4 regions of the Ralstonia mannitolilytica genome follow, and region 1 is predicted to be linked to each of the others. Evidence: predicted binding sites of a transcription regulator. Region 1 holds the regulator's gene; each other region holds the start of a gene.
What was found. Region 1 encodes FliA, which starts transcription of late flagellar genes. Its sites were predicted from a motif close to CTAAAGTTTNNNNNNNNNNNGCCGNTA; they were not measured.
Positions count from the first base shown of each region.

Region 2: the regulator FliA is predicted to act here: its motif matches at 3,634-3,660, upstream of flgM (flagellar biosynthesis anti-sigma factor FlgM).
Region 3: the regulator FliA is predicted to act here: its motif matches at 2,548-2,574, upstream of flgK (flagellar hook-associated protein FlgK).
Region 4: the regulator FliA is predicted to act here: its motif matches at 1,412-1,438, upstream of fliD (flagellar filament capping protein FliD).

Region 1 is NZ_CP010800.1:926,047-931,386, forward strand. Features, by position in the region: gene flhF (flagellar biosynthesis GTPase FlhF) at 1-1,694, shown strand, start outside; gene TK49_RS20795 (MinD/ParA family ATP-binding protein) at 1,708-2,466, shown strand; gene TK49_RS20800 (RNA polymerase sigma factor FliA) at 2,475-3,236, shown strand; gene TK49_RS20805 (MBL fold metallo-hydrolase) at 3,255-4,349, opposite strand; gene TK49_RS20810 (3-deoxy-7-phosphoheptulonate synthase) at 4,545-5,340, shown strand, end outside.
Region 2 is NZ_CP010800.1:336,541-341,880, reverse strand. Features, by position in the region: gene TK49_RS18190 (GntR family transcriptional regulator) at 1-88, shown strand, start outside; gene TK49_RS18185 (porin) at 348-1,418, shown strand; gene TK49_RS18180 (LuxR C-terminal-related transcriptional regulator) at 1,534-2,232, opposite strand; gene TK49_RS18175 (flagella synthesis protein FlgN) at 2,703-3,164, opposite strand; gene flgM (flagellar biosynthesis anti-sigma factor FlgM) at 3,277-3,597, opposite strand; gene flgA (flagellar basal body P-ring formation chaperone FlgA) at 3,721-4,605, opposite strand; gene flgB (flagellar basal body rod protein FlgB) at 4,954-5,340, shown strand, end outside.
Region 3 is NZ_CP010800.1:326,657-331,996, forward strand. Features, by position in the region: gene flgL (flagellar hook-associated protein FlgL) at 1-490, opposite strand, end outside; gene flgK (flagellar hook-associated protein FlgK) at 561-2,495, opposite strand; gene flgJ (flagellar assembly peptidoglycan hydrolase FlgJ) at 2,612-3,697, opposite strand; gene TK49_RS18125 (flagellar basal body P-ring protein FlgI) at 3,713-4,819, opposite strand; gene TK49_RS18130 (flagellar basal body L-ring protein FlgH) at 4,831-5,340, opposite strand, start outside.
Region 4 is NZ_CP010800.1:290,821-296,160, reverse strand. Features, by position in the region: gene TK49_RS17945 (LuxR C-terminal-related transcriptional regulator) at 1-60, opposite strand, end outside; gene TK49_RS17940 (flagellin N-terminal helical domain-containing protein) at 469-1,296, shown strand; gene fliD (flagellar filament capping protein FliD) at 1,482-3,533, shown strand; gene fliS (flagellar export chaperone FliS) at 3,584-4,012, shown strand; gene TK49_RS17925 (flagellar protein FliT) at 4,066-4,422, shown strand; gene TK49_RS17920 (MarR family winged helix-turn-helix transcriptional regulator) at 4,445-4,888, opposite strand; gene TK49_RS17915 (organic hydroperoxide resistance protein) at 4,951-5,340, opposite strand, start outside.

The DNA.
Region 1 (5,340 bases):
CCGACACGCATCTCGATGCGCTGGTCGATCCGCATTCGACCGCGCCAAGGGCCGCCCAGCGCCGTCCGGTGGCCCCGGCGCCGATCCCGGAGCCGGCACCTGCCGCTGAAGCCGCCGTGGCCGCTGTTGCCGCACCCGCGGAACACAGCGCGCAGACCGACACGCCCGCACCGAGCGCACTGGCCCGCCTGCGCAACCGCTTCATCGCATCGCGCCGTGCCGCGCAGGACGATGCCGTACCGGCTGCCGCCGCCAAGGCCGCCGGCAGCACGCTGCAGACGCGCGTCGATGACGACGTCGCCCTGACGCCCGCACAGGCTTCGGCCGAAGACCCGCTCGTGGCTTCCACACGCATGCTCGCCGGTCTGTCGCTGGACCGCGCCAACGAAAGCGCCGCACACGCGCAGGCCAGCACCGCGCAGTTCATTGCCCGCCGCGCCGCCGCGGAAGACGACGAGTTGCCGCGCGCGCAGGAAGAACGCAAGCCCGCGCTGCGCAGCTTTGCCGAGCGCGTCGAGGCGCAGGCCCGTGCCACGCGCGCCGAGCAGAAGGTGCACGCGCGGCAATCGACCGACGACATCTTCGTCCGCATGGAAGACACGATGGCCAAGCCCGAAGCGCCCCTCGAAGACATGCGCCTGCAGCGCTCGGCGATCGACCTGCGCGCCGACCTGAAGGCCGACCTGAAGGCGGAGAGCGACGCCATGACGCGCCGCATGGTCAGCGAGATCGACACGCTCAAGAGCACGCTGAACGACGCCATGTCCAGCCTCGCCTCGCTGGGTGTGAAGCTGGGCGACCCGGTGCGTACGCGCCTGTTCCAGACCATGCTGAACGCGGGGTTCTCGGCGCAGCTCACGCGCTACGTGCTCGAGAACATGCCGCAGCACGACACCTATGAAGGTGCGCTGGACTTCGTGCAGCGCGCGATCGAAAAGAACCTCGCCGTGGTGCAGGACGAAAACAGCCTGCTCGACCAGGGCGGCGTGTTTGCCCTGATGGGCCCGACCGGTGTGGGCAAGACCACCACCACCGCCAAGCTGGCCGCGCGCTTCGTGCTGCGCCATGGCGCGTCGCGCGTGGCCCTGCTCTCGACCGACAGCTACCGGATCGGCGGCCACGAGCAGCTGCGCATCTACGGCAAGATCCTGGGCGTCACGGTGCATGCCGTGAAGGACGCGCAGGACCTGAGCCTTGCGCTGAACGACCTGCGCGAGAAGCACGTCGTGCTGATCGACACCATAGGTATGAGCCAGCGCGACCGCGCCGTGTCGGAACAGATGGCGATGCTGCATGCCGTGGGCCCGTCGATCAAGCGGCTGCTGCTGCTGAACGCCACGAGCAACGGCAAGACGCTCGACGAGGTGGTCAGCGCCTACCGCAACGCCCACACCGGCGACGCCAACCTGGCCGGCTGCATCCTGACGAAGATCGACGAGGCCGCTTCGGTCGGCCACGCGATGGACGTGATGATCCGCCGCCGCCTGCCGCTGCACTACGTGTCGTACGGCCAGCGCGTGCCGGAAGACATTGCCGCGCCCAACAAGAAGCTGCTGATCCATCGCAGTTTCCGCGCGGGGGCGGAGCAGTCGTCGTTTGCGCTCGATTCGGACGAATCGCTGCTGGTGGCGCAGGCCGCCGCGCGTGGCCAGCTCGGCCGCGAGCCCGGTCTGGCCGCGTTCGACTTCGCATGAGCAAGGGGGCACGATGACGACCCCATTCGTCAAGGACCAGGCCGCCGGGCTGCGCCGCATGCTGGGGCAGGCTGCCAGCCGGCGCGTGCTGCTGATCGGCGCGCAGGAGCAGGTCGATGACATCGTCGACAACCTGCGCATTGCGTTGTCGGCCCTGGGTCGCGACGCTGCGGTGGTCAGTGCCCAGACCGTCGTGGCCGTGGCCGGTGTGCTCGAGGAGCACGACGACACGGCAGACGTGACGCTGGTGGCCGCGCATTTCGGTACGCGCGCGCTGGCCACCGTGGCCGAGGCGTGCGACGACGTGCTGCTGGCGTTCTCCGACGGCGCGGAAGGCATCAAGAGCGCCTACACGCTGCTCAAGAAAACCGCGGTGCTGCAGGGCAGCGCGGGCATCCGCACCCTGGTGTGCGGCGCGCATTCGGTCGATTCTGCGGTGCGCGTGTTCCGCAACCTCGCCAACACCGTGGGCCAGTACCTGAACACCCGCATTGATTTCGCCGGTTATCTGCCGGAAGACCGGCATATCGAACTGGCGCTCTCGCTCGGCAAGCCCGTGGCGAGCGCGTTTCCCGCATCCCCCTCGGCCATGGCCTTCCGCCAGCTGGCCGAGGAGATGCTGAGCTGGGCCAGCGCCGAGGCCCAGCCCCAAGCCGGCGCGGCAGGGTCGCCGTCGCAGGTGATGGTGTCGGCGCAGGCACAGACGATGTCGAGTTCGGCACCGACGGCAACGCCACGCGCCGCAACGCGCGCGGCCGAGCTGGTTTATTGAGGCGCACCATGAACGAAGCGCCAAAGGCAGGCATGGATATGTACACCGCAACCGGTCGCAAGACCAAGTCCGACGAGATGGCCACGTACGCACCGCTGGTACGTCGCATTGCCAACCAGATGATGGTGAAGCTGCCCGCCAGCGTCGAGCTCGACGACCTCATCCAGGCCGGCATGATGGGTTTGCTCGATGCGCTGTCGCGCTATGAAGAAACGCAGGGCGTGCAGTTCGAGTTCTACGCGGCCCAGCGCATTCGCGGCGCCATCCTCGATGAGCTGCGCGGCTCCGACTGGCTGCCGCGCGGGTTGCGCCGCAACGCGCGCACGATCGAACAGGCCATTCAGAAACTGCAGCAGCAGAAGGGCCGCGCGCCCACCGAAACCGAGATCGCCACGGCGCTCGGCATGTCGCTGGCCGACTACCAGAAGCAGCTTGTCGACCTGCAGGGCAGCCAGCTGCTGTATTACGAAGACTTCGACCGCGAAGACGCCGACGCCTTCATCGAGAACCGCGCCGCCGAAAACGACGCCACGCCGCTGGACCAGTTGCTGGACCACGACTTGCGCGAGTCGGTGGTGGCCGCCATCGAGGCGCTGCCCGAGCGCGAGAAGCTGATGATGAGCCTGTATTACGAGCAGGACCTGAACCTGCGCGAAATCGGCGCCGTGATGGGCGTGTCGGAGTCGCGCGTGTGCCAGATCCACAGCCAGGCGATTGCCCGGATCCGTGCGCGGCTGCGCGATCGCGCGTGGCTGCCGACCCCGACCTGATCGGCACCGGACAGCGTTCTATTGCGCGGCCAGCGAGTCATTTCGCGGCCGCGTTTTCATTTGCGGCAGCTCGGCGACGAGGCGTTCGGCGGCGGCGTCCCACACGCGGGTCTCGCCATGGCGGAAGAGCAGGAAGCGCTCGGCCGGCACGTCCGCGGCCTTCAGGGCGTTTGCCAGGTCGGTGATGGGCTGGTCCAGCGGTTCGTCCGTCAGCTCGAACGTGCCCCAGTGGATGCCCACGGCCTGCCGCGCCCCGACATCGTGCATGACCTGCACGGCTTCGCTCGGGTCGATGTGCTGGGCCTTCATGAACCACCGCGGCTCGTAGGCGCCCACGGCAATCGCCGCCACGTCGAAGTGGCCGAAGCGGGCGCCGATGTCGCGCGTGTCCTGCGAGTATCCGAGGTCGCCCGAAAACCAGAAGCGCAGTTGCGGATGCAGCAGCGCCCAGCTGCCCCAGAGCGTCTGGTTGCGGTCGTACAGGCCGCGTGCGGACCAATGCTGCACGGCGCAGAACTGCGCGGTGAAGGGGCCGAAGCGCGCTTCGTCGTCCCAGTCGAAGGCGCGCACGTTGGCGCCGTGGTCCGCGCCCTTTCCGGCAAGGCGCGTGCCGCGCACGTTGCGTGCAAACCAGCGCTCGACCCCCGGCGGCACGAAGAACATCGGCGCGCCGCCCGGCTGCCGCATCAAGGCTCGCACGCTGGCCTTGTCGAGGTGGTCGTAGTGGTTGTGCGAGATCAGCACCAGGTCGATATGCGGCAACTGACTGAGCGACAGGCCCGGCGGCTGGTGCCGGCGCGGTCCGGCAAACGGCAGCGGCGACGCCCGGTTGGAGAACACCGGATCGGTCAGCACGTTGAGGCCCCCGATCTGCAGCAGCAGCGTTTCATGGCCGATCCACGTGAGCTGCGGTACGGCCGGCGGCTGGTGGATGGCCGCCAGGTTCGGTGCAACGCAGGACAGGTCGCGCGTGGGGGGCTTGGGCAGGCCGAGGCGGCGGCGCTCGCGCTGCCATTGCCAGAAATCGCCGCCCGGGCGAGGGTGTGCGTAGCGGTTGCGAAAGCCGTCCGGCGTGTGATGGGGTTTGGCGGGATCGTAATAGGGGTTCTTCATTTCACCATGACGCCGGGCACCGGTCGGGGCGCGATGCTGCGGCTCTAGCTTGCGGGAGAACGCGGATTCCGCCCAGATCAGGACGTTTGGCGGCTTCGCAAGGGTACTCCGGTCTGCCGGATTGCGCTTTGTCCCCCTTTTTCAGCGCAGTTGTAGCAACATGCGGGCTGCTGAGAGCTTCCACCCTTGCTTGCCATGATGCGTATCGATAACCCCCAACATGACCAGGAAGTCGGCGTGGCCGACGCAACGCAGGATACGACCCGTATCGACGATGTGCGCATTGGCGCCGTGCGCCCGCTGATCTCGCCGGCACTGCTGCTCGACGAGCTGCCCGTGTCGCCCGAAGTGCAGGCCCACGTCGAGGCGAGCCGGACGGCCATCACCGCCGCACTGAACGGGCAGGACGACCGGCTCATCGCGGTGGTCGGCCCGTGCTCGATCCACGATCACGATCAGGCGATGGAATATGCCCATCGGCTGCACGCCGCTGCGCAACGCCTGCAAGACGATCTGCTCATCGTCATGCGCGTGTACTTTGAAAAGCCGCGCACCACCGTCGGCTGGAAGGGCTACATCAATGATCCGAGGCTCGACGGCAGCTTCCGCATCAACGAGGGGCTGCGCCGTGCGCGGGAGCTGCTGCTCGAGGTCAACGCGCTGGGGCTGCCGGTCGCCACGGAATTCCTCGACCTGCTGAGCCCGCAGTACATCGCCGACCTGGTCGCCTGGGGCGCGATCGGCGCGCGGACCACCGAAAGCCAGAGCCACCGCCAGCTGGCCTCGGGTCTGAGCTGCCCGATCGGCTTCAAGAACGGCACCGACGGCGGCGTGCAGATCGCGGCCGATGCGATCCTGGCGGCGCGCTCGTCGCATTCGTTCATGGGCATGACGAAGATGGGCATGGCCGCCATTTTCGAGACGCGCGGCAACCGCGATGCGCACGTGATCCTGCGCGGCGGCAAGAAGGGGCCGAACTACGACGCGGCCG
Region 2 (5,340 bases), 590 kb from region 1:
CATCTCCCTGACGTATTGCGATTTTTCGCCGGAGCGCTATCTGCGCGAAGTCGATCTGCGGGTGTTGCAGAACGACGAGCGGGCATGACCATGCTCCATCGCGCACTTGCGCCAGCACGGTGCAGAATCCGCGCCACACACCCCTGCGTTGGGACTTGTCTGCCACGGGTATTCAAGCTAGTCTGCGCCCCTTCCCGCGCAACGCATTGATTTGTGACATCCCGGCCGCCGTCACGGTATTGGCACGGCTGTTGCATTCGATCGCGCCGTCTCAGCGGGGCAGGTTGAGCCGCCTGCCGCGCGAAGTCGATTCAACACAACGGAACCACAAGAGGGAGAAATCAACGATGCAACTCAAGCGACGTTTCAAGGTGGCCGCGGCGGGCCTGACCGCCGCCGCCGGCCTTGCCGCCGGCGCAGCGCAGGCACAGTCGTCCGTCATGCTCTACGGCCAGGTGGACGCCTGGGCCGGCGCAACCAAGAACCTCGGCGCATCCGATCGCGCCTGGGGCGTCAATTCGGGTGGCATGTCGACGTCGTACTGGGGCATGAAGGGCAGCGAAGACCTGGGCAACGGCCTGAAGGCGATCTTCACGCTCGAAGCGTTCTTCCGTCCCGACACCGGCAAGGTCGGTCGCTTTGACGGGGACCACTTCTTTGCCCGCAATGCCTTCGTGGGCCTGCAGTCGAACACGTGGGGCTCGATCAAGCTCGGCCGCAACACCCCGCCGTATTTCGTCTCGACGATTCTCTTCAACCCGTTCATCGATTCGTATACGTTCTCGCCGATGGTGTTCCACACCTACCTCGGCAACGGCCGTACGGGCACCGCCGGTATTTCGGGCCTGGTGGGCGATTCGGGCTGGGACAACTCGATCATGTATTCCACGCCCGATTTCAACGGGCTGACCGGCAACTTCATCTACGGGGCAGGCGAGCAGGCCGGCCACAACGGCCAGAACAAGTGGGGCGGCAACTTCCTGTACTTCCACGGCAACTTCGCGGCCACGGCGGCGTTCCAGCAGGTGCGCTTCGATGCGAGCCCCGGCGACCTGAACGCCCTGGTGACGGGCTTCTCGCGCCAGACGGCTGCGCAGCTGGGGGCGACATACGACTTTGGCGTGGTCAAGCTGTACGGCCAGTACCAGTACATCAAGAACACGATCAACACGGGCGATGCCAAGAGCAACGGCGGCCAGCTCGGCGTGTCGATCCCGGTCGGCCCGGGCAGCATCCTCGCGTCGTACGCGTACACGAAAACCAGCGGTGCAGTGGACGTGAAGCGCAATACGTGGGCGGTGGGGTACGACTACGCGCTGTCCAAGCGCACCGACGTGTATGCCGCGTATTTCCGCGACAAGGTGTCGGACCTGAGCTCGGCCGACACGTTCGGCGTGGGCATCCGCGCGAAGTTCTGAGCGGAGTCGTCTCGCTTTTCTTGTCATCTGCCGCCCGCGTGTCGACAGCGTGGGCGGGATATTCCAGCGGCGCCCCGATGTGGGCGCCGTTTTTTATGCGCGAAGGAAGACGGTGTCAGCCGGTGCGTGCCAGGCGCAGCGGCGTTTCTGCGCCGACCTGCGGACCGTTCAGCAACATGGCGCCGCGCTGCGTGGCGACGAACACGGCTTCGGTACGGCTGCGCACTTCGAGCCGCCGATAAAGCGCATTGATATGCGCTTTCGTGGTCGCCTCCGAGATATTCAGCATGCGGCTGATGGTTTTGACCGGATGGCCGCGGGAAAGCAGAACGAGTATCTCGTATTGGCGCTGCGTGAGTCCGAGCAATGCGCAGTCGTCATGGCCCCGGGGCGCGCCGGCCGCAATGGTTTCGGGCCGGGCCAACACGACGGACGCAGGCACATAACGGCCACCGGCCAGCACGAGTTCGAGTGCCGCCCCGATCAATTTGCCGGAATAGCTTTTCAGCAGATAGGCCGAGACATTCAATTGCATGAGCGCGCGCACGTGCGCAACCGAATCGTTTTCGCTCAGTACGGCGACATGCCGCGGATGCGGCTGCTGGAGCAACCGCGAGAGCGCCGGCAGATCGTCGATGCCCGGCAGCGGCAGGCCGATCAGGGCGAGTTCGGCGTCCGCATGCGCCGCGAGGTTTTCAAAAAGGTCTTCGTCCGGTTCGACGCTGACAACCTCGGAAATGGCCGGCAAGGATTGCAAGACGTGAGTCGCGCCGGCACGCACCAACGGGTGTGCCTCTACTACGATTGATTTCACTGCGCCGCCTGTCTGGTTATGGTTGTTTTTCCCATTTCCCGGAATCGCCGTCGCTGCGCGGATTTGGATCGGTGGGATCCAAAATCAATGCAAACGGGCTTGTGGAAACGCAATGGCGCGCGGCTTCGGTATATTTCCCCGTTCAACCGGCAGTCACCACGCAGCGGTGCCGCCGGGCCGAAACCTTGGCGCGCCAATCAGGCGCAATTTCCCTCCCGGTTTTTTGCTTCTTTATGTCGCCAGGCGCGGAGGATTAACCCCGCCAAAAATCGCAGAATAAATCCCCAGCATGCTTGTTGCACCCATCAATCGGATGTAAACCTTTTTGCTTATCCCGATCGGCGGTGTGCCAGACCCCTTATAGATATCAGGATCGGACGGCGGCAGCCAGCCCCACTTCATGCCCATTGACGTAAACGTCAAGCAGCGTTCGCGGGCCGTCAGGCGAGGAAACGGCAGGCGTGTGGCACCTATTCGGCAACGACCGAGAAGCGCGGCATCGAGAGCGGTTGCTTGCCGTCGCGGCCATAGGGTGTGCCGCCGCCGTTGTTGGCAGCGTGCAGGACTTGCAGCGCGTTCTGCGTGGCACGCAGGCGCAGGTCGATGAGGACGCCGTTGTCGAGGTTGCGCTGGCGCAGCGTGCGGGCCAGGGCCAGGTTTTCGTCGAACAGGCGGCTGGCGGCTTCGTCGGTGCGCAGGTATTTGACCAGCCCGTACGGATCGGCGCCGCCGTGTTGCGCCCACCAGAGGCGGCGTTCACGGTCGGCTGCGCCGAGGGCGGTGAGCTGCTGGTGCTTGGTCTGGGTAATGCGCTCGAGTTCGACCATGTCGCCGTCGCGCAACGCCTGCGCTTCGGCTTCCAGGGTCTGGTTGGCGGCGCGCAGCAGTTCCTGCTCGTCGGCCAGTGTGCGGATCAGCAGTGTGTTGTCCATGGGCGAGGCGACCTCAGCTTGGGCAGCCGCCGGCCGGCACACCGCCCCACCGCGTGCGGCCAGGGGCCGGCGGCGTCTTCAGGGTTGGAGGAGGCGCGACGGGAGTGTCCCGTCAGGCCTTTTTGCTTTGTGCCGAGAGCAGCGACTGGGCGTCGGAAAGCGCCGCATCGGCGATCTTGCCGGCGTCCATCTTCAGCGTGCCGTTCTGGATGGCATGGCGGATCTGCTCGACGCGGGCGGCATCGAAGTCGCCGCTGCCCACCTGGCGCGAGACCTGTTGGACTGACAGCGACGGCGCATCGCCGGTGTGGCGCGCCGTGCCCGCCGCTGCCGTGCTGGCGGCATGCGAGCCAGCGGCACGCGTCGACCCGGACGCAGTGTCCTTGGTCGGCGCAATCGCCGGGGCGTTGTTGACGATATGGTTGATTTTCACGGGTGTCTCCGAAGAGCGCGTTCATCCTAACACCCATATCGGCCAACCCCGCCCCAAACTTTAGCGGGCGTACTGCACGTCGCTTTGCAGTTTCAAAGTGATCGAGCAATCGCAATTCTCGGGTCAGAACTGGATGGCCACCACGCCCGCCGACTGCGCGATGCCCGAAACGACGTTGCCGTTGGCGGTACGCACCTGCGCCACCTGGCCGACTGCGGCCTGGTTCAGCGCCCGGCCGTCGCTCGTGACCTGGAATCCGCCACCCTCGGCAACCAGCTTGACGGTCTGGCCCGCCTGCACGGCGACCGGCAAGCGCAGGCTTTCGGCGCGCAGCGGCTGGCTGGCGGCCACGCTCGTGAGCAGCACGCGGCCGACCACGTCGGCGGGTTGCTGCACGACCGACGGCGGCAGCATCGACAGATCGCCGGTGCGGGCTTCCAGGTCGCTCATGTCGAGGGTCTTGCCCGGGGGCAAGGCGCGGGCGGCCACGTAGTACGTCCCTGTGATCTGGATGGTGGCCGGCACCCACGCCGCCCACGCGTGCGGCGAGCGGCAGCGCACGCCCACTTGTATACGGCCGCGCAGGCGGTTGGCCGCGGGCAGCATCAGGTCGATCTGGTCGCACGGCTGGTTGGCGACGCGCGGGTCGACCGGGCCGACTTCGACCGATGCGCGCGGCGCACCGGTTTCGTTTGTGCCGCCCAGGATGTCCAGTTGCGACTGCAACTGCTGCTGGATCTGCATCTGGATGGCGTTCGGGCCCTGGATTGCGGTGGGCTGGCCGGCTTGCGACGCCCCCGGCATGGCGGCTGCGGCGGGCGCATACCCCACGCGCATCATGCCCTGCCCGTGCGCCGGCATCGGGCGCACGAGGCCGGCCAGCAGCCCCAGCGCGAGGATCACCAGCAGCAGGCGTCGCCCGGCGGCCGGCGGCATGGCCGCGGCCCGCGCGCGCCGCGCCGTCGCGAAAGTCGGGTGATCTGCCTCACGTGCAAACCGCTGTGGCATGGCAAGCCTCCATCAAAAGTCCAGTGGAGTGTAGCCACGCGCGCGGGGGCGCCAAATCCGGAAATGTCGGCCAATCCCCCCCTTATTCAGACGAATGCGGTTGCGCATCGGCCCCTAGACTTTGCAACGTGGTGAAGTCCCTGGCGTTGCGCGGCGGCTGTGCAGCCGGACCGTGCAACCTGCTCCGGTGCCTGGTTTTCCCGGCCGGCGTCGGGCCCGCAGGCAGGCCTTTGCCACTGAGGCTGCATGACGGCAACTCAGCAATACAGCGGTTTGGAGACGGCATCGGCGGTTTTGAAGGGGCTGCCGATGCCGCGTTCTCCATCCCACGGAACACGGAACACACACATGGTCGACAAGCTGGATCAGTTGTTCGGTTTTCAGGAGCAGGCGCTGCGGTTGCGTTCGCAGCGGCACCAGATCCTGGCCTCGAACATCGCCAATGCCGATACGCCCAACTTCAAGGCGCGCGATTTCGATTTTCAGTCTGCGCTGCAGAAGGCGGTCGGCCAGCACAGCGGCAACGCCCTGCCGATGACCGCCACGGCGGCCGGCCACCTGAACGTCAACGGTGCGCCCGCCGGCGAGGTGACACCGATGCAGGCATCGCTGTCGCAACAGACCAAGGCGCTGCAGGGCGAAGTGCAGTACCGCACGTCGCAGCAGCCGTCGATCGACGGCAACACGGTCGACATGGACGGCGAGCGCATGCGCTTTGCCGACAACACCGTGCGT
Region 3 (5,340 bases), 600 kb from region 1:
CGGTGGGCGGCTGGCCGGTGCCGACGTACTGCACGCTGCCGCCGGAGCTGACAAACGGGTCGGTCGTGCCGTTGGCGCCGCCAAAGAGGGCCACGCCCGACGCATCGCGCTGGTTGGCGATCGACAGCAGCTGCTGATACTGCTGCTTGACCTGCGCCAGCACGCCAATGCGCTGCGAATCGGTCATCAGCGTGGTGTTGGCGCTCACCAGCGACTGCTTGCCCTGCTGCAGCGTGGTGACCAGGTTGGTGAGCGCAGACGACACGTTGGTCAGGCGCGCATCGGTGGCATCGCGGTTGGCTTGGTACTGATCGTTGGCGTCCTGCGTCTGTTGCAGTTGCACCATCTGGCCATAGGCGGTCGGGTTGTCGCCCGCGCTGTCGAGTGCGATGCCGCTGGAGATCTGCCGCTGCAAGGTGAGCAGGTTCGACTGCGTGTTCTGCATCGAGGCGCTGGACAGCGCGAAGAACTGGGCGGTACTGACTCGCATGATCGGTCCGGGCGGAAGGCTTTAGTGCGTTATCGGCAGGGCTGGGCGGTTCTGCAGTCGGCGGCGACTGTCAGTTGGCGATCGACAGCAGCGAATCGAACAGCGCGTTGGCCGTCTGCATCACCTTGGCGGCGGCCTGGTAGGCCTGCTGGTACTTCATCAGGTTCATCGCCTCGTCATCGAGGTTCACCCCCGAGACCGACTGCTGCTGCGACGTCGAGCTCGCCAGCAACGCCTTCTGCGAAGTCAGGTTCGTGCTGGCCTGGTTGGCCTGCACGCCCACTTGCGTGACGAGGTTGTTCCACGCCGAACCGAGCGACGTGGTGCCGCCGTCCAGCAGGTTCGCATTGCGCAGCTTGGCCAGCGCGCTGGCATTGCCGTTGTCGGTGCTGTTGGCGGTGTTGGCCGAGATGGAGAACGTGTCGCCGTTGCCAGGCGTGCCCGAGAGCGTCAGCTGCACGCCGTTGAACGCGTACGTGGCGCCTTGGGTATAGGGCGCGGTGCCGCCGGTATAGGTGGTCGACGTGCCGTTGACTGTCACCGTCACGCTGCCCGGAAAGCCGGAAAGCGAGCCGCCCACGGCCGAGCTGTACGTCAGGCTGATCGGCGAGGCAAGCGGTGCGCCGGCATACGTGCTGTCCACGCCGATGGACGACACCGCCGCATTGCCGGTGTTGTTGCTGCCCTGCGTGAGCACCACCGGCGACGCTGCCGCCACGTTGTGATAGTCCGTGGTCAGCGTCTGCATCGTCGAGGCAGCCTGGACGGTCGGGCGCACGAGGAACGAATCGCCGCTGTTCATCGTGCCCGACAGGTTCAGCGTGACGCCGTCGATGGTGGTCGGCCAGCTCGTCACCGTCACGGCACCGGAGCCGTCCGGGTAGTGCGAGACGGTGTAGGCCCCGCCCTGGTACTTGATCTGGTAGTCGTAACCCTGCCCCGCATTGGCATTGGTGATGCTGGCAGTCAGCGTGGCGCTGCCCGTGTTGTTGGCACTGGCGGCCACGCTCGGGCCCGCCACGGAGAAGAGGTCCGTGCCCATCTTGCCGTTGGCGTCCATGCCGAGCTTGTTCTGCGCGTTCACGTCGGCGGCCACGGCGGTGGCCAGGCGGCCCAGGCTGTTCTGCGCCGGGATGAGCGTCTTGTTGCGGAACTCCATCAGGCCGCCCAGCGCGCCGCCGCCCAGCTGGCTGTCGTCGATGTTGACGACGCCAGCCGGGCTCTTGTAGCCCACCGACAGCTGCGTCGGGTCGTACTGCGATGGCACCGCCGTCAACTGATAGCTCTGGTTGCCCTGCACCAGCGCCTGGCCATTGCCCACGTAGATGTTGTACTGACCGTCGCCGGTCTGCACCACGCTGGCCTTGATCGACTGGTTGAGCGTCTGCACGAGCTGGTCGCGCTGGTCACGCAGGTCGTTGGCCGGCTGGCCGGTCGAGCTTTCGGCCTTGGCGATCCGGTCGTTCAGGGCGGCGATCTGCTGCGCGGTGCCGTTGACCGAGCTGATCTGGGTCTGCACCTGCGTGTTGACCTGGCCGCTGAGCGCGTTCATCTGGCCGGCAATCGAGTTGAAGCGGCTTTGCAGGCTGGCGGCTGCGTTCAGGAAGACCTGGCGCGCCGTGGTGTCCGACGGCTTGGAGGCCAGGCCATCGGCCGCGTTGAAGAAGCTCGTCAACGCCGAACTCAACCCGCTGTTCGGGTCGGACATGTACTTGCTGAGGCCCGACACCAGGCTGTTGAGCTGGTCGGCCGCGCTCGTGGCGGCCTGGCCGCTCTGCACCTGGGCGGTCAGGAACTGGTCGTAGATCCGCTTGACGGTGGTCACATTGACCCCCTGCCCCAGATAGCCGACGCCTGCATACAGCGGAACGTTTTCCGTCTGCACCGCTTCCTGGCGCGAATAGCCCGGGGTGTTGGCGTTGGCAATGTTGTTGCCGGTCACCTGCAGGTTGATATCGGCAACCCGCAGGCCGGTCGCGCCAATATTCAAGAGGGAGGTGCTCATCGTTGTCTCGGTGCGGGCAGCAGGACGCCGCCGAAATCAGCTCTAGAAACAACATCGGCCGGCCAAGGACAAACTTGAGCCGGCCGATGCCACCAAATGTGGCGCTTCAATTACATTCACACGATCTGCTTGAGCACCGCCATGATCTTGTGGGCGTAGTTCGGGTCGGTGGCATAGCCGGCGCGCTGCAGCCCCTTGGCGAACGACGCCGCATCGTTGCCGTTGCCGGCCGCCACCACGTGGCTGTAGCGCGGGTTGTTGGCCAGCAGGTTGGCGTAGTCCTTGAACGCCTCGGCATACGAGCTGTAGGCCCGGAACTTCTCCTTGACCTTGCGGGCCACCCCGCCGATGTACTCGGTGGTGGTCACCTCGGCGGTCTTGCCCGTCCACGAACCGCCGGCCTTGATGCCGAAAAGGTTGTGCGTGTTGCTGCCGTCCTTGGCCTTGATTTCGCGGCGGCCCCAGCCCGATTCCAGCGCGGCGTGGCCGATCATGAAGTTGGCCGGGATGCCGGTCTCCTGCGCCGCCTGCGAGGCGTGGCCGATCAGCTTGTTGTAGAAGCTGGCCATGCGGTCGCCGCGCGGCTCCGAAGCCACGCCGGACAGGTCCACCTCCGGCAGCATGTCGGCGGCCTTGCTTTCCGCCTCGGCCTGCTTGCGCAACGCCGCCAGGGCGCGCTCCACGCGCGCCTCGAGGCCGGGGCGCGGCACGGTGCTGATGCCCGAGCCGTCGTCTTCCACTCCAGACGCTGCCGACGCGGCCATGCTGTTGAGCGATGTGCGCGCGATCGCCTTGGCCGCATCGGTGGCCGAACCCGCGGCGCCCGGCAGCGCGGTATTCGTGGCCGTGCTGCTGGACAACGCCGTGTTGACCTTGCCGCCCGCATCCGGATCCACGCGGTTGGCCTGTCGCAGCATCTGCTTGAGCAGCTGGTCGGCCACGCCCACGCCGCGCGAGGCCATCGTCTGCGAAAGCTGCTGGTCGAGCATCGACGTGTACATCTTGGTCGACGACGAATCGAACGGCCCGTTCTGCGGCGATGCATCGCGCATCTGCTTGAGCATCATGTTCACGAAGATCGCGTCGAACTGTTTGGCGACGGTCTTGGCCGCGCCCGTCGGGTCGGTGCGCGCGGTCTGCTTGAGCGATTCGAAGCCGCGCGAATCGAGCGCGAGGCGGGTAGTCAGGTCGGTCGGGTTCATGGCATCACCCCGGCGTTAAATGATTTCCAGGTCGGCGCGCAGCGCATTGGCGGCCTTCATTGCCTGCAGGATCGAGATCAGGTCCTGCGGGTTGGCACCGATCGCGTTGATGGCCTTCACCACGTCGGCCAGGTTGGTGCCGCCCTTGACGTTGATGAGGCTGCCGCCCTGCTGCTTGACCTCGATGTTCGAGCGCGCGCCCGCCACCGTCTGCCCTTGCGAGAACGGCGCCGGCTGGCTCACCACCGGCTCGGTGCTGATGGTGACCGACAGGTTGCCGTGCGCCACCGCGCAGGGCTCGAGCTTGACGAGCTGGTTCATCACCACCGAGCCCGTGCGCGCGTTGACGACCACGCGGGCCGCTGCCAGTGCAGGCGTCACTTCAATGTTCTGCAGCTTCGCCACAAACCCGACGCGGTCCGACGCCAGGGCCGGCGCACGCACGTTGATCGTGCGGCCGTCCGCGGCCTGGGCCGTGTCGGCGCCGAACTGCTTGTTGATGGCGTTGACGATGTTCTGCACGGTGCCGAAGTCCGTCGTGCCGGTGTCGAGCTGGATGCTGCCCGCTTCGCCAACCGTGGCCGCCACGGCGCGCTCGACCGTCGCCCCGTTGGCGATGCGGCCGGCGCCGAGCTGGTTGATCTGCACCTTGCTGCCGTTGGCCGACGCGCCCGCGCCACCGATCACCACGTTGCCCTGCGCCAGCGCGTAGAGCTGGCCGTCCACGCCCTTGAGCGGCGTGAGCAGCAGCGTGCCGCCGCGCAGGCTCTTGGCGTTGCCGATGGACGAGACAGTCACGTCAATCGTCTGGCCAGGCCGCACGAAGGCCGGCAGCGTGGCCGTCACCACCACCGCGGCCGTGTTCTTGAGCTGGATGCTGGCGCCCGGCGGCACGTTGATGCCGAACTGCGTGAGCATGTTGTTGAAGCTCTGGATCGTGAACGGCGTCTGCGTGGTCTGGTCGCCGCTGCCATCCAGGCCGACGACGAGGCCATAGCCGATCAGCGCATTCTCGCGCACGCCGGCAATCGTGGTCAGATCCTTGATGCGGTCGGCGTGCGCCGTGCCAGCCAGAGAAGCGAGGGCGATCAGCGCGGCGCCAAAGAGTCGTTGCAATGTCATGGCGAGGCCCCTCAGAACGGCGACACAGTGAGGAAGAACCGCGACAGCCAGCCCATCTGCTGGGCCTCGGCCACATAGCCGGTACCGCGGTATTCCATGCGTGCGTCCGCCACCTGGGTCGACAGCACGGTGTTCTGGTTGTTGACGGTGGTCGGGTTGACCACACCCGAGAACTTGATCGACTCGGTGCCCTGGCCCACGGCCATCTGCTTCTCGCCGCTCACCACGAGGTTGCCGTTGGACAGCACCTCGACCACCGTCACCGTGATCGTGGCGGTGAAGTTGTTCTGCGCGCCATTGGCGCCCTTGCTGTCGAACTTGTTGGCGTCGCTGGCCGACACGCCCAGCAGCGACAGCACACCGGCGTTCATGCCGGCAAGCGTGGGCACCGAAGCGCTCATGCTGCCGGTGCGGTTGACGCTGCCCGAGGTCTGCTTGCTGGCGGCCGTGTTCTCGGTGATCACGATGGTGATGGTGTCGCCCACCATGTGCGCGCGACGGTCTTCGAACATGCCGCGAAA
Region 4 (5,340 bases), 640 kb from region 1:
GATCTGGCGCAGGCCGACACGGGCAATGTCGTGCGGTTCGACGATCAGGACATTGAGCATGGTGGGTGTTGCGGGTCAAACAGGCTCGCTTCGAGCTCTTATGACCGCCGGCAGGCCGCTGGAGCGCCTGGGCGGGGCTTGCAACTCCCCATCTGTGCGAAGTGGCGCTCTTTGTATGGAGGGATGCGGCGCCGTGATTTATCGGACGAGTATAGCCGAGGCCCTGTACGGCAAGAAGCAGGCGCGCTGCTGCTGTTGGCGGGCCGGCTCAAAAAAACGGGCGCCCGAAACCCGGACCGCCGCCAGCGCACAATTTTGTCAAGGCGACCCTAAACTTTCTTCGACGGCCACCGATAACCTGAGTACAACGCAGACCTGATCCCCTTCAAGTTACAGGTCACGTTGCCCGGCACAGCCGGAACAAGCCGCCAATCGGGCAACAAACCAACGGGAAACTTAGGAGCCGTCATGTCCCTCAGCCTCAATACCAACATTTCGTCCCTGCAAACGCAGCAAGCGCTGTCGCAATCGCAATCCGCGCTGCAAACGTCTCTGCAGCGCCTGTCCACCGGCCTGCGCGTGAACAGCGCCAAGGACGATGCTGCTGCGTACGCTGTCGCTTCGAGCCTGACGACCACGCTGAACTCGCAAACGCAAGGTATCCAGAACGCCAACAACGCACAGTCGTACCTGCAGACGGCCGACTCGTACCTGGGTCAAGTCGAAAACAACCTGCAACGTATGCGCCAACTGGCTGTGGAAGCCAACAACGGCGGTCTGTCGGCAGCTGACCAGGCCAACCTGGACAAGGAATACCAGCAGCTGGCCACGGCCAACAAGAACATCGCGACCAACGCCAACTACAACGGCAACAAGCTGTTCGACGGCACGGTTGCTTCGGTGACGTTCCAGTACGGCCAGAACGCCACGACGGACAGCGCGACCATCACCAACGTCAACCTGTCGGCATACGGTTCGTTCACGGGCGCCGGCACCAGCGTGACGAGCGCTGCCAACGCAACGGCCGCGCAAACGGCAATCGACACCGACCTGACCGCCCTGAAGTCGGCGCGCGCCAGCCTGGGTGCCCAGCAAAGCGGCCTGACCTCGACCATCAACACGCTGACGTCGAACAACACCGCCCTGTCGGCTGCCAAGTCGGCCATGGTCGACACCGACTACGCTGCAGAAACGTCGAACATGACGCGTCAGAACATCCTGCAGCAAGCCGGTACGGCGATGCTGGCGCAAGCCAACTCGGCACCGAACAGCATCCTGAACCTGCTCAAGGGTTAATCGGCAGGCGGATGTCAGCCCGGCGCGTTGCGGCCGGGTCGAAGGCCGGCGCTCCTCGAGGGGGGCGCCGGCCTTTCGTTTTGCTGATCCAATTGTGAAGAGTGGCCCACCTCCGCTAAAGAAGTGGCGAGCGCTGCCGTTGTGAGGAAGGACTCCCGCCAACGCATACGCTGACCGATCCGATCATGGCGACCACGACCAGCAGTTCCTCGAGCAACAACTACGTCCCGCCGATCTCGATTCCCGGTATCGGGACGAGCATCGACGTCAATACGTTGGTCACCAGCCTGATGAAGGTGGAAAGCCAGCCGCTGACCCTGCTGCAGAACCAGCAGACGTCTTACCAGACGCAGCTCTCGGCGGTGGGCAACCTCAAGAGCTCGCTGGCGACATTCCAGACGGCCATGGCGGGACTGAGCTCGGTGTCGAACTTCAGCGCGATGAAGGCGAGCGGCTACGACGCCTCCATCCTCAGTGCCTCGCTCACGGGTTCGGCGCCGGCGGGCTCGTACGCCGTCAACGTGACGCAGCTCGCGCAGTCGCAGGTGCTCGCCGCGCAGGGGCAGGCTTCCGCCACCTCGGCCATCGGCAGCGGGTCGTCGACCACGATTTCGTTCTCGTTCGGCTCGGTGTCGGGCGGCACGTTTGCCAACGGCAAGTATTCGGGCGCCACGTTCACGCAGAACGGCAACCTGCCGGGGGGCTCGATCACGATCGACTCCTCGAACAACACGCTCTCGGGCATCCGCGACGCGATCAACTCGGCCAACCTCGGTGTGTCGGCCAGCATCGTCAACGACGGCAGCGGCAACCCGTACCGGCTGGTGCTGACCTCCACGGCGGGCGGCTCGAACTCCGAGATGAAGATCTCGGTGTCGGGCGATGCGACGCTGCAATCGCTGCTCTCGCAAGACCCGGCCGGCACGCAGAACATGACCGAGGTGACCACGGGCCAGAACGCCCTGGCCACGATCAACGGCATCACCGTGCAGAGCCCGACCAATACGCTGTCGAACGTGGTGGACGGCACGTCGTTTACGCTGTCCAAGACGGGCAGCACCACCGTGACGGTGGCCAACGACCCGACGGCTACCACGAACGCCGTGGTCAATTTCGTCAAGGGCTACAACGCGCTGCGCGTTTCCCTGAACTCGCTGACGAACATCGATACCGCCAACAGCGCCAACAATGGCCCGCTGGCCGGAGATGTCAGCACCAAGGCGCTCATCAACCAGATCACCGACGTGCTTGGCCAGGCCATCGGCAATGGCGCGTACCAGTCGCTGGGCAGCATCGGCGTGACGATGGGTTCGGACGGCACGCTGTCGATCGACAACACCAAGCTGGCCAACGCGATTGCCGCGTCGCCCAGCCAGGTGGCCGGCCTGTTTGCAGGCGCGGGCACCAGTACGGACGCACAACTGAGCGTGCCGAAGTTCGCCGACAGCACGAAGTCGGGCACGTATGCCGTCACCGTGTCGCAGCTGGCCACGCAAGGGTCGCTGAAGGGCGCGGCGGCGGCCAATACGACCATCACCGCGGGCGTGAACGACAGCCTGTCGGTCACGGTCAGCGGCATCGCCACCAACATCACGGTGCCGGCCGGCAGCTACACCGCATCGAGCCTGGCCGCGCAGATCCAGTCGCAGATCAACGGTTCGGCCGCGCTGCAGAACGCGAAGATCAACGTGTCGGTATCGGCGGATGCCAGCGGCGTGCTGACCTTCACCAATAGCCAGTACGGTTCCAACTCGAGCATCTCGATCTCGGGCAACGGCGCGTCGTCGCTGGTCGGCGGCAGCCCGACCGCCGTGACGGGCCAGGACGTGCAGGGCACCATCAACGGCGTGGCGGCGGTCGGTTCCGGCCAGAACCTGTACGGTGCCACGGGCACCGCGGTGGACGGGCTCACGGTGCAGGTGACGGGCGGGGCGCTGGGCAGCCGCGGCAGCGTCACGGTGCAGCGCGGCTATGCAGCGCAGCTCAATACCGTGGCGACGAACCTGCTCTCGACCACGGGCCTGGTGCAGAACGAGACCGATGCCATCAACAGCTCGCTCAGCTCCATCGCCGGCCGCATCACGGCCATGCAGCGCCAGCTCGATGCCAAGCAGGCGCTGTACTACTCGCAGTTCAACGCGCTGTCGGCGCTGGTGGCCAGCATGACCAACACCAGCAACTACCTGACGACGCAGTTGGCCGCATTGCAAAAACAGACCTCAAGCAGCAACAACTGACGCCGTAAGTACTGTCTGAACCGCTTACAAGAACAGACCAGGAAAACTCCATGTACGCAGCACGCCGAGCCATCGGTGCCTACGCGCAAGTCGGCATTGAAACCTCTGTGGTGGACGCCAATCCGCATCGGCTGATCGCCATGCTGTTCGAGGGCGCGCGAGCGGCCATCAACATGGCCACCGCCGCCATCGAACGGGGTGACGTGCCGGCCAAACTGCGCGCGATCGACAAGGCCATCTCGATCATCGGGCAGGGGCTGCAGGCGAGCCTGGACCACCAGCGCGGCGGTGAGATCGCGACCCAGCTCAACAGCCTGTACGACTACATGCTGCGCCGCCTGCTGGTGGCCAACGCCAACAGCGACGTGGCCATCCTCGCCGAGGTCGACAAGCTGCTCGTACCGCTGCAGGACGCGTGGCTTGCCATCGGCAAGCCAGCTGCCACGGCAGGCGCGAGCCACCTGAGCGTGGTCAGCTGAACATCATTTGAGCCAGGCGAACTTTGACTGAATCCGGCCCAACTGGAGCCAACATGCACCGCAACATCCCCATCAAGGACAGCGACAGTCTGTTCGCCTGCTACGAAGCCATCGCGCGCCTGACCGCCGAAATGGTCAGCGCCGCCGAGGTGGGCAACTGGGAAGTCGTCAGCACGCTCGAGCGCGAGAGCGCCATCTATGTCGATGCGCTGCGCCGCTCCGAGCCGCATCCGCCGCTGGCGCATGCCGGCATCGAACGCAAGCGCGCCCTCCTGGTGCGCATCCTGGAAGACGACGCCCGCGTGCGCGCGATGGTGTATCCGCGCCTCGAGCGTCTGCAGAAGCGGATCGATACGGCACGCCGCAGCACCAACGCAAGCAACGCCTACGGCAACATGGCGCGGTACTGAGCCGCAAGAGGGCGGCGCCGCCTCAGCTGCGGTCGTCCGCCGCCGCCAGCGCATCGAGCAGCTTGCGCAGCACGTTGCGCGTCGCGCCGATCTCATCACGCTCCAGCGGAATCCGGCACGCCAGGGCCTCCGGCACCTTGGCGGCGCGCTCGCGCAGAGCACGCCCCGAGTCGGTCAGCTCGATGACCACGCGGCGCTGATCGTCACGATCGCGCGTGCGCGTCACGAGGCCCTGTTCCTCCAACCGCTTGAGCAGCGGCGTCAGCGTGCCCGTGTCCAGATACAGCGTCCGGCCGAGATCGCCGACGGCGCAGGGCGCCTGCTGCCAGCACGCCATCATCACCAGGTATTGCGGATAGGTCAGCCCCAGCTCGTCGAGCAGCGGGCGGTAGAGACGCGTCAGCAGATGACCTGCCGCGTACAGGGGAAAGCACAGTTGCTGATCGAGCGCCAGCACGTCGTTCACGGAAGACTCCCGGGGACGGTCCGGCGCCCGAGCGGCGAGTGCCGCATCGGCCCACACGGGGCTCAGCGCGCGACCGTAGTCAATTGAACGTCAATATTGCCACGGACGGCATGCGAGTAGGGGCACACGCCATGGGCCGCGGCCACAAGCGCTTCGGCCGTCGCCTGGTCCACGCCACCCAGCGTTGCCACCAGTGCCACGGTGAGCGCAAAACCACCGTCTTCACGCGGGCCGATGCCGACCGTGGCCGTGACCGCCGTGGACGCGAGCTTGACCTGCCTCAGGCGTGCCACGTGCAGCACCGCGTTTTCAAAACACGCGGCATAGCCCGCGGCGAACAACTGCTCCGGGTTGGTGGCCGCGCCGCCCGCGCCGCCGAGTTCGCGCGGCAGCGAGAGCGCAAGATCCAGCGTGCCGTCTGCGCTGCGCACGTGGCCGGCGCGGCCGCCTTC